Regions from separate parts of the Kocuria sp. CCUG 69068 genome, predicted to be linked through region 1. Evidence: predicted binding sites of a transcription regulator. Region 1 holds the regulator's gene; the other holds the start of a gene.
What was found. Region 1 encodes LexA, which represses DNA repair genes until DNA is damaged. Its sites were predicted from a motif close to TCGAACANNTGTTCGA; they were not measured.
Positions count from the first base shown of each region.

Region 1 (7,439 bases):
GGGAAGCGGTGGGTGTGGCTGGTGCCCTCCCCCAGGTCGCGCCCCGCCCAGGCCTGGCCGCCGGTGTCCTCTGTGCCGCCCGCGCCCGCGAGCTGGGCGGCGATGTGCGCCGGCAGGGGCCGCTCGGTCACCGCGCTCCCGGCCGGCCCGCCACGTCGAGGGCCTCCTCGAGGGTGAAGCGGCCCGCGTAGAGGGCCTTGCCCACGATCGCGCCCTCGACGCCGGAGGGCACCAGGGTGCGCAGGGCGGCGAGGTCCTCGAGGGAGGAGATCCCCCCGGAGGCGACCACGGGCTTGTCGGTGCGGGTCGCGACCTCCTGCAGCAGCTCCAGGTTGGGGCCCTTGAGGGTGCCGTCCTTGGTGACGTCGGTGACCACGTAGCGGGCGCAGCCGTGCTCCTCGAGGCGGTCCAGGACCTCCCAGAGGTCCCCGCCCTCCTCGGTCCAGCCGCGGGCGGCGAGCACGGTGCCCCGCACGTCGAGGCCCACCGCGATGACGTCGCCGTGCTCGGCGATGACCTTCTGCGTCCACTCGGGGTTCTCGAGGGCCGCGGTGCCCAGGTTGATCCGCGCGGGGTCCAGGGACAGCGCCCGCTCCAGCGAGGCGTCGTCGCGGATGCCGCCGGACATCTCGACCTTCAGCTCCAGCTCGGCGGCCACGCGGCGGAGGACGTCGATGTTGTCGCCGCGGCCGAAGGCGGCGTCGAGGTCCACGAGATGGATCCACTCGGCGCCGGCCTCCTGCCACGCGAGGGCGGCCTCGAGCGGGTCGCCGTAGCCGGTCTCGGAGCCGGCCTCGCCCTGGACCAGGCGCACGGCCTGGCCGTCCGCGACGTCGACGGCGGGCAGCAGCTGGAGGCGGGGGGTCTCGCTCAGGGACATGGGTTCTCTTCTCTCGGTGCTCGGGTGCGGGTGTGCGGGCGTTCGGGGTGGGCCCGGAGCTCAGCGGCCCTGGAACCAGGCGTACCAGCCGTAGCCGACGAGGGCCGCCGCGACGGCGGCCAGGAGGACGACCGTCCACAGCGGCTTGCGCTGCTGGTGGAACGAGATGGCGCCGCCGGCGACGAACGCCCCGAGCACCATGACGACGACGGCCGCGCTCACGCGGCGCCGTCCTGGCTCTCCAGGGTCGGCCGGCCGGCCAGGGTGTCCCCGCCGAGAGGGTCGCCGGCCTTGAGGTGGTCGAGGCGTCCCGTGCGCGGCAGGGTGCCGATCCAGTTGCGCAGCAGCTGGATGCCCGCCTCGGAGGACTTCTCGGGGTGGAACTGCGTGGCGCACAGGGCCCCGTTCTCCACAGCGGCGATGAAGCGCCCGCCGTGGTCGGACCAGGTGACCTGCGGCGGCCGCATCTTCTGGATGCTCTGCGGGAAGTCCCACTCCTGCACCCCGTAGGAGTGCACGAAGTAGAAGCGCTGGTCCTCGATGCCCCGGAACAGGACGCTGCCCTCGGGCGGGTCGACCGTGTTCCAGCCCATGTGCGGGACGACGTCGGCCTTCAGCCGTTCGACGACGCCGGGCCACTCGCCCATGCCCTCGGTCTCCTGGCCGTGCTCCACCCCGGAGTCGAAGAGGACCTGCAGGCCCACGCAGATGCCCAGCACGGGCCGTCCGCCGGCGAGGCGGCGGCCGATCAGGCGCAGCCCGTCCACGGAGCGCAGACCGTCCATGACGGCGGCGAACGCGCCGACGCCGGGGACCACGAGGCCGTCGGCGTCGAGCACCGCCTCGGGGTCGGCGCTGAGCACCACGTCCGCGCCGGCGGCCTCGAGGGCGCGCACGGCCGAGCGCACGTTGCCGGCGCCGTAGTCGAGGACCGTGACGGTGGGCCGGCCGGCGCCGTCGGTCGCGGTGGTGCCGTCGGTGCTCACAGGGCCCCCTTCGTGGACGGGATGCCGCGGACCCGGGGATCGGGCTCCACGGCCTGGCGCAGCGCGCGGGCCAGGGCCTTGAACTGGGCCTCGGCGATGTGGTGCGGGTCCCGGCCGGCCAGCAGCGTGACGTGCAGGCAGATCCCGGCGTGGTGGGCCAGGGACTCGAAGACGTGCTGGACCATGGAGCCGGTGAAGTGCCCGCCGATGAGGTGGTACTGCTGGCCCTCCGGCTCGCCGGTGTGCACCGCGTAGGGCCGGCCGGAGATGTCGACCACGGCGTTGGCCAGGGCCTCGTCCAGCGGGACGGTGGCCTCGCCGAACCGGCGGATCCCGGCCTTCTCGCCCAGCGCCTGGCGCAGGGCGTCCCCGAGGACGATCGCGGTGTCCTCGACGGTGTGGTGGACGTCGATGTGGGTGTCCCCGGTCGCCCGGATCCGCATGTCGATCAGGGAGTGCTTCGACAGCGCGGTGAGCATGTGGTCGTAGAAGGGCACCGAGGTGTCGATGTCGTTCTCGCCGGTGCCGTCGAGGTCGATCTCGACGGACACCGTGGACTCGCTCGTGCGCCGCTCCAGGGCGGCGCGGCGGGGCGCACGGGTGCCGGTGGTGGTCTGGTCGCTCATTCGGTGGGAACTCCTCGCGGGCGCGGCACGGCCGTCGGTGGGCCGCGGATGGTCCGGGCCGGGACGCACGGCGGCGCCCCGGGCCCGGTGGTGGTGGTCTGCCTCCATGCTATCCGGGTCGGGAGGACCCGGCCCCGGGGCCCCTCAGCCGCCGGAGACGATCCGCTCCATGCTGGTCAGGAACGCGGTGGTCTCCTCCTCGGTGCCGGCGGTGACGCGCAGGTGGCCGGGGATCCCGACGTCCCGCACGAGCACCCCGTCCTCGAGCAGCTCCCCCCACACGGCCCGGGAGTCCTCCATGCCGCCGAAGAACACGAAGTTGGAGTCCGACTCGGCCGGCTCCAGCCCGATCCGCTTGAGCTCGTCGACGATCCGGTCGCGCTGGACCTTGATGTCCTCCACGTTGGCCAGCAGCGACTCCGAGTGGCGCAGGGCCGCCAGGGCCGTGGCCTGGGTGACGGCGGAGAGGTGGTACGGCAGCCGGACCAGGCGCACGGCGTCGGCGACCTCCGGCGCCGCCGCGAAGTAGCCGAGGCGGGCGCCGGCGAGCGCGAACGCCTTGCTCATGGTGCGGGAGACGATCAGCCGGGGCCGGCCCTCGAGCAACGTGAGCGCGGTGGGGGTGCCGCCGTGGGAGAACTCCGCGTACGCCTCGTCGACCACCACGACGGTGCGGAACTCCTCCCCCGCCTCGTACACGGCGGTGACCACGTCCGAGCCCAGCGCGGTGCCGGTCGGGTTGTTGGGCGAGCAGAGGAAGACCACGTTGGGGCGGTGCCGGCGCACCTGCTCGGCCGCGGACTCCGCGGACAGGCCGAAGTCCGCCGCCCGCTCCCCGGCGACGAAGCCGGTGTGCGTGCCGGAGGCCAGCAGCGGGTACATCGAGTAGGTGGGGACGAAGCTGAGCAGGGTGCGGCCCGGGCCGCCGAAGGCCTGCAGGATCTGCTGCAGGATCTCGTTGGACCCGTTGGCCGCCCACAGGTTCCCGGGCCCGAGCCCGTGGCCGAGGTACGCGGCGAGCTCCTCGCGCAGGGCGGTGAACTCGCGGTCCGGGTACCGGTTGAGGGTCCAGGCCGCCTCGGTGACCTCCCGGACGATCGCCGCGTGCACGTCCGCCGGGACCGGATGAGTGTTCTCGTTGGTGTTGAGCGCCACGGCGACGTCGAGCTGCGGGGCGCCGTACGGCGTCTTGCCGCGCAGGTCGTCGCGGAGCGGGAGGGCGTTGAGTCGGTCCAGGTTCTGCGTCACCCGGACAGTTTAGTGCTCCGCCCGGGGCGTACAGATCGGGGCGTACAGATCGGGGTGTACAGAGCGGGGCGTGCTGATCGGGCGGGCGGCTCAGGCGGCCGGGACCTCGAGGAGCTGGCCGGCCACGAGCACGGAGCTGTCCAGGTCGTTGAGCTCCACGATCTCGTCCATGACCTCCCGCGGGTCCCGGTCCGGATCGGCCGCCACGGCGAGCTCCCACAGGCTCTGCCCGGGGAACACAGTGGTCTGCTCGGTCCCGGAGCCCGGGACGGGTGCGCTCGTGGCCGTGGCCGTCGAGGGGACGAGGAAGATCACGGCGAGCACCACCAGGGCGGCGGAGCCGGCCAGGACGGGCAGCCCCAGGAACACCAGGCGGCCGCGGCGGGTCAGGGTCAGCGGGGTGCGGGACGCGGAGCGGGCGGGACGGGCCCGCCGGAGCGCACGGCCGAGCCCCCGGGCGGATCCTGCGGACTCGCGGCGGCGGGCGACGACGGGGGTGAGGGTGGCACTGGCACTCATGACATGAACTCCTTGACGTTCCCGCACGGAGCGGGCGATCTCGAACACCGGTCCGGTCGACGACCCTCGCGGGCCTCCATTCGATCGAACATACTTTCGAATACCGATGACCCATGTCTAGCACGTGTCTGCGAATGCTGTCGACAGCGGGTCGTACATATGTTTGAACACACACGGCGTGTCGCCTAGGCTGAGGACAGGTCCGGGCCCCCGGCCGGCGCGCGCTGCGGATCCCCTGCGCCTGCCGACCGGGACCCATCGAACCACCCGGGTCCGACATCGGAACCGGGACCGCGCAGACCGGCTGCGGCACCTGCAGCCGGACGGGAAAGGACGACGCTCCCATGGCCCAGCCCCCCACCCCCGAGGAGCCCCGCGCCCGGGGCGCCCGCCCCGGGGCACGCTCGCGCAGCCGCGGGCTCACCGTGCGCCAGCGCACCATCCTCGAGGCCATCCAGCGCTCCATCGCCGAGCACGGCTATCCGCCGTCCATGCGGGAGATCGGGGACCTCGTGGGCCTGGCCTCGCTCTCCAGCGTCACCCACCAGCTCGCCCAGCTCGAGAAGCTGGGCTATCTGCGCCGCGACCCCAAGCGCCCGCGGGCCATGGAGGTGCTCACTCCCCTGCAGCTGCGCGGGACCGCCGGGGCGGAGTCCGCCGAGCCGTCGCAGGAGGCCCCGGCGGCACCGGCGAGCCGGACCGCTCGTCCCGCCGCCCAGAACGCCGTGGCCGAGCTGTCCACCTCGGCGGACGTGACGATGGTCCCCCTGGTGGGCCACATCGCCGCCGGCGGGCCGATCACGGCCGAGCAGTCCGTGGAGGACGTCCTCGCGCTGCCCCGCCAGCTGGTCGGGCACGGCGAGTTGTTCATGCTGCGCGTCAAGGGCGACTCGATGATCGACGCCGCGATCTGCGACGGCGACTGGGTGGTGGTGCGCCGGCAGAGCGCCGCCGACAACGGTGACATCGTGGCCGCCCTGCTCGACGACGAGGCCACGGTCAAGACCTTCCGCCAGCGGGACGGCCACACCTGGCTGCTGCCGCAGAACACGCGCTACGAGCCGATCCTCGGCGACCACGCCACCGTGATGGGCAAGGTCGTCTCGGTGCTGCGCAGCCTCTGAGCCGCCGCACGCCCCGGCACCCGGGCCCTCCGCCGCCGGTGGGGGGCCCGTTGCCGTCCGGGCCGGCCGCCGTCCGGACACCTCCTGCTGTCCGCACCCCGTGCGGGCCCGGCGCGGTCCGGGGAGACCCCGGGCGTCCGCCGGACGTGCTCAGCCCACGGAGAGCCGCTGCAGGGCGCCGAGCACCACCTGGCGGTCCGTGGTGGTCCACAGCGGCGGCAGGGACCCGCGGAGGAAGCCGCCGTAGCGGGCGGTCGCGATCCGGGAGTCCAGGATCGCCACGACGCCCCGGTCCCCGCCCGCGCGGATGAGCCGCCCGGCCCCCTGGGCGAGCCGCACGGCCGCGTGCGTCGCGGACACGGACATGAACCCGTTGCCGCCGGCCCGTTCCGCGGCGCGGCTGCGGGCGCTCGCCAGCGGGTCGTCCGGGCGCGGGAAGGGGATCCGGTCGATCATCACGAGCCGGCACGAGGCCCCCGGGACGTCGACGCCCTGCCACAGGCTCATCGTGCCGAACAGGCTCGTGGCCGGGTCGTCGGTGAACTCCTGGACGAGTCCCGCGAGCGAGGACTCCCCCTGGCACAGGATCGGCAGGTCGGTGCGCCCGCGGAGCGCCTCGGCCGCCTCCTCCGCCGCCCGGCGGGAGGAGAAGAGCCCGAGGGCCCCGCCCCTGGAGGCCTCCAGCAGGGCCAGCATCTCGTCCAGCTGGGCCTCCGTGAGCCGGCGGCCGGGCTTCTCCAGGTGCTTGGCGAGGTAGAGGATGCCCTGCTTCGGGTAGTCGAACGGGCTGCCGACGTCCACGCCCTCCCAGCGCGGGGCGCCCTCGCCCCGCAGGCCGAGGGCGCCGGCGGCGGAGTCGAAGGACGAGCCGACGGACAGGGTGGCGGAGGTGAGGACCACGGTGCGCCCGTCGAAGAGCCCCTCCCGCAGGGTGCCGGCCACGCTGAGCGGGGCCACGTGCAGGGTCGCCGGGTCGGTGTCCTCCGCGGGCACGTAGCCGCGGCCCGGCTCCCAGCCGCCCTGGCGCGAGATCCACAGCACCTCGCGGTGCTCCTCGGCGGCGAGGATCCGCTCGGCCAGGTCGAGGACGTCGCTCACCCGGGAGCGGGCCATCTGCCGGCCGGCATCCCCGTCCTTCTCCCCGGGACCGGCCTTGGACTCGGTCATCACGGTGCGGGCGGCGTCCCGGATCTGGGCCACGGCCGCCGCCTGGGCGTCCCCGAGGCCGCGGTGCAGCAGCTCGGCGGGAGCGCCCATCAGGGCGGCCTCGAGGTTGGCGGCCCCGGCGGTGAGCGAGTCGGGGCTCGCGGAGGTGTGCTTGCGCGCGGACGCGGCGGCCGAGCGGACCATCGCCGCGGAGAGCTGTCCGGTGACGGCGCCCGTCACCCGGTCCTGGAGCTCGTGGGCCTCGTCGATGACCACGACGTCGTGCTCGGGCAGCACCGTGATGCCCTCGAACGCGTTGATCGCGAGCAGGGCGTGGTTGGTGATGACGATGTCGGCCTCACCGGCCCGCTGCTTGGCGAGCTCCGCGAAGCAGTCCTCGACCAGGGGACAGCTGCGGCCCAGGCACTCCTTGGCCGTGACCGACACCTGGCGCCAGGCGCGGTCGCTGACCCCGGGGAGCACCTCGTCCCGGTCGCCGGTCCCGGTCTCGCGGGCCCACTCGCGCAGGCGCTGGACCTCCTGCCCCAGCCGCCCGGGGTTCTCGGCGGCCTCGGGCTGCGGCGGGCCGGGGTGCGGGGCGGCGTCGGGCAGCGCGAAGAGCGCGCCGGGCTCGTCGTCGGACGGGTAGCCGCCCTCGATCTTGTGCAGGCACGCGTAGTTGCTGCGGCCCTTGAGCAGGGCCACGTCCACGTCCCGCTCGAGCTCGCCCTCGAGGGCGGCCAGCAGGCGCGGCACGTCCCGGCCGACGATCTGCGACTGCAGCGCGAGCGTCGCGGTGGCCACGACCACCGGCTTGTCCGCGTGCTGGGCGTGCTCCACGAGCGGGGCCAGGTACGCGAGGGACTTGCCGGTGCCGGTCCCCGCCTGGACCAGCAGGTGCCGGCCCCGG
Region 1 is NZ_PDDL01000027.1:2,785-10,223, forward strand. Features, by position in the region: gene CRM73_RS07480 (SseB family protein) at 1-131, opposite strand, end outside; gene priA (bifunctional 1-(5-phosphoribosyl)-5-((5-phosphoribosylamino)methylideneamino)imidazole-4-carboxamide isomerase/phosphoribosylanthranilate isomerase PriA) at 128-880, opposite strand; gene CRM73_RS07490 (hypothetical protein) at 941-1,102, opposite strand; gene hisH (imidazole glycerol phosphate synthase subunit HisH) at 1,099-1,866, opposite strand; gene hisB (imidazoleglycerol-phosphate dehydratase HisB) at 1,863-2,492, opposite strand; gene CRM73_RS07505 (histidinol-phosphate transaminase) at 2,637-3,740, opposite strand; gene CRM73_RS07510 (hypothetical protein) at 3,831-4,259, opposite strand; gene lexA (transcriptional repressor LexA) at 4,604-5,383, shown strand; gene CRM73_RS07520 (ATP-dependent DNA helicase) at 5,534-7,439, opposite strand, start outside.

Region 2 (7,439 bases), on a different contig from region 1:
TGGCCGCCCGGGCGGACCTCGTGGACATGGAGGGCTGGGCGATCGCGGTGGCCTGCCGGCACCTGGGCGTGCCGCTGCGGATGGTCAAGCACGTCTCCGACGCCGCCGACGAGGAGGCGGTCGCGTGGGCCGAGAAGGTCGAGCTCAGCGCCCTGGCCCTGGGGCGCTGGTTCCGCGGCAGCGGGATCACCGGGGCGTGACCTGACGCAGGACCGTCCGGATCCGCCACTAGACTGGGGCCAGCATGAAACTTCTCCGCCAGCGCGAGTCCCTGGGCGCCCAGCAGGACTACGAGAGCGCCATGACCCTCCTCGCCGACGTGCGCCGCAGCGGGCCCGTCCTGCGCCTGTACGAACCGGCCCCCACGGTCGCCTTCGGCCGCCGGGACGAGCTGCGCCCGGGCTTCCCCGACGCCGCCCGGGCCGCCCGCGAGAGCGGGTTCGAGCCCCTGGTCCGCAAGGTGGGGGGCCGCGCCGCGGCCTACCACGGCGGGTGCCTGATCATCGACCACCTCGAGGCCGCCGAGGACCCCACCTCGGGCATCCAGGACCGCTACCGGCTCTTCGGCGACATGATCGTGGCCGCCCTGGAGGAGCTCGAGGTCGAGGCGGACGTCGGCGAGATCCCGGGCGAGTACTGTGCCGGCGAGCACAGCGTGCACGGGACGCACCCGGCGTCGTCGTCCACCCCGGGCCGGAAGGTGAAGCTGGCCGGGACGGCCCAGCGGGTGGTCGCGGGCGCCTGGTACTTCAGCACCGTGCTCGTGGTCGAGCAGTCCGAGCCCATCCGCTCGGTGCTCACCGACGTCTACTCGGCCCTCGACCTGGACTGGGACCCGGCCACCGCCGGGGCCGTGGACGACCTGCGCCCGGGCACCACCGTGGCCGACGTGGAGCGCGGGATCCGCAAGGTGTACGGCATGTACTCCCGGTACCTGGGGTACGGGCCGCTCACCGACTGAGCCCCGGCCGCGGGCCGGGCAGACCGAGGAGGCAGCAGATGTGCGGACGCTACGTCATCGCCCGGGCCGTGGGCGACCTCGTCGCCGCGACCGGGGCGGTCCCGGACGAGAGCCTGGGCGAGGCCGACACCGAGCGGCTGCGGGCCAACTGGAACACCGCGCCCACCACCGACGTGCCGATCGTCCTGGAACGCCTCACCGGCGGGAACGGCCGGGACGACGACGGGGAGCTGGTGCGCGAGCTGCACGTGGCCCGCTGGGGACTGGTCCCGGGCTGGGCCAAGGACCCGGCGGTCGGGTCGAAGATGTTCAACGCCCGCTCGGAGACCGTCCTCGAGAAGCCGTCCTTCCGCAAGGCGGTCCGGGCCCGCCGGTGCGCGGTCCCGGCCAACGGCTACTACGAGTGGAAGAAGGAGCCCGGCGCCGGGAAGGGCGGGCGCAAGCAGCCCTACTACGTCCACCCGGCCGATCCGGAGGAGACCATCTGGTTCGCCGGGATCTACGAGTGGTGGCGGGTGCCCGAGGGCACGGAGCTGCACTCCGCGGCCCTGCAGCCGGGCAGGGACGGCGGCGGGAGCACCTGGTTGCTGTCCTGCTCCATCCTCACCACCGACTCCCCGGAGCCCTCCGACGAGCACCCCGTGCTCACGGAGCTGCACGGTCTGCACGACCGGATGCCGATCCCGCTGGCGCCCGAGCACGTGGGGGACTGGCTGCGCCCCGGGGAGGACGACGCCCCGCAGCTCGTGGACCTGGTCCGGGCCGAGGCGCACCGGACGGCCGCCCGCTGGGTGCTCGACCCGGTGGGCCCGGCGGTCGGCAACGTGCGCAACAACTCCCCGGAGCTCGTCGAGCCGCAGCGGAGCCTGTTCTGAGCCCCCGGGAGCCCGTGGACCGGGTCACCGCCTTCGTCCGCGCCCACGGCGGCGGGGTCGTGGCGACCAACAGCGGCGCCGGCTGCCCCGAGTCCGCGTGGATCAACCTCGCGGCCCTCGGGGACGGGCGGCTGGTCTTCGGCACGAACGAGCGCAGCCGCAAGTACGCCAACCTCCTCGCCGATCCCCGGGTCTCCCTCGTGGTGGTCTCCGGGACGGGCCAGGAGTTCCAGCTCGAGGGCGAGGCCGCCGTGCTGGAGGGCTCCGCCGCGCAGGACGCCGGCGAGGTGCTGGAGTCCCGGCACCCGGGGGCCACGGACAAGGACAGCACCCGGCTCGTGGCGGTGCGCCCCAGCTGGGCGCGGTTCGTCGACATCGCCGCCGATCCCCCCGTCCGGGAGGAGTTCTCGCTCTGAGCCGGTCACAGAAGAGGCCCGGGACCCGCATCGCGGGTCCCGGGCCTCTTCCACGGCCTGGTGCCGGGCCCTGTTCGTGCCGGCGTCCCCTCCGGCGTCCCCCGGTCCGGAGCGCCCGCCGGGCTCAGACGTCGTCCGTCTCGGGGACCCACCGGTTGAAGTCGAGCGTCAGGTAGAGCGCGAGCGCCGCCGCGTTGTCCTCGGCGATCCGCAGGCTGACCTGGTCGTAGCCGTTGTCGTAGAGGGTGCCCATGGCGCAGCGCACCAGCTGCTCGGCCAGGCCCTGGCGGCGGCGGGAGGCCGCCGTGAACAGCTCGAAGATGTAGGGGACGTCAGGGAGGTCGTCGCCGACCCGCCGGGACAGCACGAGCGCGGCGGCCACCACGGTCCCGTCGTCGTCGACCACCACCGGCGAGGCCTCGGGCAGGAAGGGCCCGTACTCCCCGTCGAAGACTCCCCGGATCACCTGGCGGGCCTCCTCCAGACTGGAGACCCCGCCCTGCTCGTAGGAGGAGTAGTAGAGCTGGGCGAGGCTCTCGGCGTCCTCCGGGCCGGACGGACGCAGATTCACCGCGGGCTTCTTGGTGTTCGCCGCGGTGTGGGCGATCAGCGTGATGGTTCCGGTCATGGAAGGCCTCCGTGAGGTCGACGCCGGCTGCTCCGGCGGGGCGGACGAGGGACAGGGGACGTCCGGGAGGGCCGCGCAGGGCAGGCCCTCCGTGCATTCAGCGTATCCATTTCGCTGGGCTTGTCCATGCTTCGCCGTCCTCGATCGCAAAAGTGAACGACCAGGTCGGAGCGGGGACTTCACGGGAACACCTGTTCCTTTTCCGCGCTCTTCCGGGTTAGCGTGTCGTACAGGTGTTCTAGCTTCCAGGGAACAGGGCGCACCGGGGACGGGCGCCGGGCCGAGGGAGAGAGGAGCCGTCGTGGGTTTCCTGACGGAGAGCGTCGACGTGGACTGCGACACGGACGGGGTGCCGGTGGGCGTGCGCTGGCGCGGGCGGGACTACCTGGTGGCCCAGGGGCCCGTGCGCTGGTACGAGCGCCGCGCCTGGTGGTCCGAGGACGCGCGGCTGCCCAAGGACCGGGGGATCGGTGCGGTGGACCAGCAGATGTGGCGGGTCCAGGTGCAGCTGAACACCCGCTCCGAGCTGCTGACCCTCGAGCTCGTCCACACCCTCGACACCGGGCGCTGGCGGCTGCTCGCCGCCACGAGCGCCTCGGGGATCCGCGTGGTGCGCTGCGCGTAGGCCGCCGCGGTGCACCCTCCCGCCGGAGGTGCATAGGATCGTCGGTGGAGACCGCACCGCAGAACGTGAGGGAGCACCCGTGAGACTCGGCACCGTGCGACGAGACGGCACCACCCAGGCCTTCCGGCAGGAGGACGGGCGGACCGTCTACCTCCCCGTCCCCGACGTCAGGGCCCTCCTCGCCGGGGGCGACCTGCGGCTGCCGGGGGAGCCGGGCCCCGCGCCGGCCCCGGAGGACCTGGCGACGCCCGTCCTGCGCCCGGGCAAGATCCTGTGCGCCGGGCTGAACTTCTACGACCACGCGGAGGAGGTCGGTCAGGAGATCCCGGAGCACCCCACGATCTTCGCGAAGTACGCCACCGCGCTCATCGGCCCCACCGACCCCATCGCCATGCCGGAGGAGTCCGAGAAGATCGACTGGGAGGCCGAGCTCACCGTGGTGATCGGCTCGCCCCTGCGCCACGCCACGCCGGACCAGGCGCGGGCCGCGATCGCCGGGTACACCATCATGAACGACATCTCGGTGCGGGACTGGCAGGGCCGGACCTCCGAGTGGTTCCAGGGCAAGAACTTCGACCGCACCACCCCGGTGGGCCCCGTGGTGGTGACCCCCGACGAGATCGACCCCGAGGCGGGACTGGCGATCCGCTGCACCGTGGACGGCGTGCGGCACCAGGACTCCGGCACCGACCGGATGATCTTCTCCGCCGTGGAGCTGGTCGAGTACCTCAGCCGGTTCCTGACCCTCGAGCCCGGGGACCTCGTGGCCTGCGGCACTCCCGCCGGCGTGGGCCTGGCCCAGAAGCCCCGCCGGATCTGGTTGCGGGACGGCCAGGAGGTCGTCACCGAGATCGAGGGCATCGGCGAGCTGCGCAACGTCTGCACCCCCGCCGAGGACCTCCGGGCGGCGGCCGGCTGACCCGGCACCCGTCCCCACCCGGTCCCGTCCTCCCTCTCCTGCTGTCCAGATCCCACTGACCTGATCCCCGTGACCTGATCCCCGTGACCTGATCCCACTGTCCTGTTCCCGCCTTCGACCGGAGGACCCCATGGCGACGATCGGCTTCCATGCCTCCCACGAGCAGATCCCTCCCGAGCAGCTGCTGCGCGACGTCGAGCACGCCCAGCGGGCCGGCTTCGCCGCCGCCATGTGCTCGGACCATCTCGAGCCGTGGTCGCCGCACCAGGGCCACTCCGGGTTCGCCCTGTCCTGGCTGGGCGCCGCCCTGGCCACCACGGACCTGCCCTTCGGGTTCGTGCACGCCCCGGGCCGGCGCTACCACCCCGTGGTCACCGCCCAGGCCACGGCCACCCTCGCCCGCATGTTCCCCGGCCGGATCTGGACCGCCCTGGGCAGCGGGCAGAAGCTCAACGAGCGGGCCGTCACCCCGGACTGGCCGGCCAAGGAGCACCGGCAGCGGTTCCTCGAGAGCAGCTTCGACGCCGTCCGCCGGCTGCACGCGGGCGAGGAGGTGTCCTGCCGCGAGCCGTTCCACGCCGACCGCGCCCGGGTCTGGGACCCGCCGGAGGTCCTGCCCGCCCTGCGCGTGGCCGCGCTCACCCCGGCGACGGTCCGCCGCTTCGCCCCCCTGGCCGACGGGTTCATCACCGTCCAGCAGCCCCTCGAGGACCTGCGCCGGATGCTCGAGGCCTGGCGCGAGGCCGGCGGCACCGGGCGGACCGCGCTGCAGGTGCACCTGAGCTGGGCGCCCTCCCCGGAGCAGGCCCGCGCGATCGCCTTCGACCAGTGGCGCACCAACGTCTTCGACGCCGTGACCATGGCCGAGCTCGCCTCGCCCCAGGACTACCTGCGCAAGGCGGTCCAGGAGGACGTGGGGGATGAGCAGATCGCCGGGGCGGTCAACGTCTCCGCCGACCTCGGCCGGCACGCCCAGTGGCTGCACGAGTACGCCGACCTCGGCTTCGACGAGATCTACCTCCACCACGTGGGGCAGGAGCAGGGCCGCTTCCTCGACGCCTTCGGGGAGACGGTGCTGCCCCAGCTGGCGCAGGCCTGACCCGGCGCGGGCCCGGGCGCCGGTCCCGGGTGGGCGGGCTACGGCAGCCGGGACGGGCGCCGCAGCACGGCCGCGCCGGCCAGCTCCGGCTCGAGCGGGACCGGGCTGTGCAGCACGGCCGGTCCGCGGTGCAGGTCGCCGCTGGACAGCGGCCGGCAGCGCAGGCCCCCTCGCCCCCGCATGGCGGCGTGCGCGCCCGGAGCCAGGACCCGGTCCATCCACACGCAGGGGTGGGCCGGGCGCCCGCCCCGCAGCCGCACGAGGGCGCCCCGGGACTCCAGCGCGAACTCCTCGCCCAGCAGCGGGGCCAGGTGGGCGCCCCGGAGGACCACGTTGCGCCGGGTCAGGAGCGGGTCGAAGGGGTCCGTGCCCAGGTCCGCGGCCATGGCCTCGAGCGCCTCGACGGCGAGCAGGGTGACGGCGGCGTCCATGTGCGCGGCCTTGCCGAAGAACCGGTCGCCCACCACGCCCTTGCCGGCCACCAGCTCGACCCGCTCGGCGTCGGTGGTGGGGACCTCCGCCGCGCCGTCCCGGGCGCGGCCGAAGTAGGCGTGCGCCGGTGACACGAGCAGGTGCAGGACCTCCACGTCGTACCGATAGGTCGCCGTCATGGCCCACACCCCTCCGTCGTCGCGGCCGCCGGTCCGGCGCCGCCTCGCTGCCGCCGGACCTCAGCATAGGCAGGGCGGGCGACACCGCGGGGCGCCGGGCCGCGCCGCCCGATCTTCCCTGCACCCGGGGAGCGCCCCGCGAGCCTGTCCCCTTTACGGATGCACACCTGGTGTCCCGGGGTGCGCGCGGGCAAGAATGGCAGCGACGGAGGACAGCCGAGGGTCACCGTGGTCCGGACGGGGGAGGGAGGTCGCGTGTCTGCCAGACGCTCCGCCGGGGGACGGTACCGGCTGGCCGGGCCGGCCGGGTCGGCCGTGGTCGTCCTCCTCGTGGTCCAGCTCCTCCTCCGGGGCGTGATCTCCGTGGCGCAGCTCGCGCTCGGAGCGGCGGCGCTCGTCGTCGTCGCGCTGGTGCTCGGCCAGCGGTTCCTCGTCCCCTGGCTGGCGCGCCGGTCCCCGAACCGGCCGCGCATCACCACGACCCGGGCGTGGACGTGCCCGATGCCCCCGGAGGAGGCCCTCGAGCGGATCCGCACGGCGTTCGAGGACCTCGACCCGGCGGTCCGCTCCCAGGAGTGCTGCGTGGAGGTCTCGGTGGGCTCGGACGTCACCTTCCGCCGGCGCGGGACGGCCTCCGAGTTCGGGTGGCGGGCCCTGCCCCTGCGGGCCACCTTCCGGGTGGCCCCCCGCGGCGGTGGGTCCGAGGTCGCCGCCGACGTGCGGGACGACCTCGGCTGGTACCCCGAGGCGCCCGGCAGGCTCGTGGAGGACGAGATCGACCGCCGCAGCGCCTCCCTGATCGAGCGGGCGATCTGCGCCACTGGACGCTGACCGCCGCGCCCGGCGCGGCGCCGGCCGGTCCTCGGAGTTGTCCCGGGCGGGGCGGGGGCCGGAGGGACGGGAAGCCTCAGGCGGAGGTCAGCGAGGCAGCCAGGGCGTCGACGACGGCCCGGGTGATCTCGGCGGTGTCGGCGGTGCCGCCGATGTCACGGGTGAGGTGCCCGGCGGCGGTGGTGGCCTCGATCGCGGCCTCCACCCGGCGGGCCTCGGCGTGCAGACCGAAGTGGTCCAGCATCAGGGCGGCGCTGGCGATCGCCCCGATCGGGTTGCAGATGCCCTGGCCGGCGATGTCCGGGGCGGAGCCGTGGACGGGCTCGAACATCGAGGGGAACCGGCGCTCCGGGTCGAGGTTCGCACTGGCGGCCAGGCCGAGGCTGCCGGCCAGGGCGGAGCCGAGGTCGGAGAGGATGTCGGCGTTGAGGTTGGAGGCCACCACCACGGAGAGGTCCTCGGGTCGCAGGACGA
Region 2 is NZ_PDDL01000072.1:8,693-16,131, forward strand. Features, by position in the region: gene CRM73_RS13230 (nucleosidase) at 1-200, shown strand, start outside; gene CRM73_RS13235 (lipoate--protein ligase family protein) at 245-961, shown strand; gene CRM73_RS13240 (SOS response-associated peptidase) at 1,000-1,836, shown strand; gene CRM73_RS13245 (pyridoxamine 5'-phosphate oxidase family protein) at 1,851-2,252, shown strand; gene CRM73_RS13250 (GNAT family N-acetyltransferase) at 2,377-2,880, opposite strand; gene CRM73_RS13255 (DUF6504 family protein) at 3,182-3,505, shown strand; gene CRM73_RS13260 (fumarylacetoacetate hydrolase family protein) at 3,585-4,424, shown strand; gene CRM73_RS13265 (TIGR03885 family FMN-dependent LLM class oxidoreductase) at 4,555-5,523, shown strand; gene CRM73_RS13270 (MOSC domain-containing protein) at 5,562-6,134, opposite strand; gene CRM73_RS19805 (hypothetical protein) at 6,390-6,965, shown strand; gene CRM73_RS13285 (tartrate dehydrogenase) at 7,042-7,439, opposite strand, start outside.
Region 2: the regulator LexA is predicted to act here: its motif matches at 3,106-3,121, upstream of CRM73_RS13255 (DUF6504 family protein).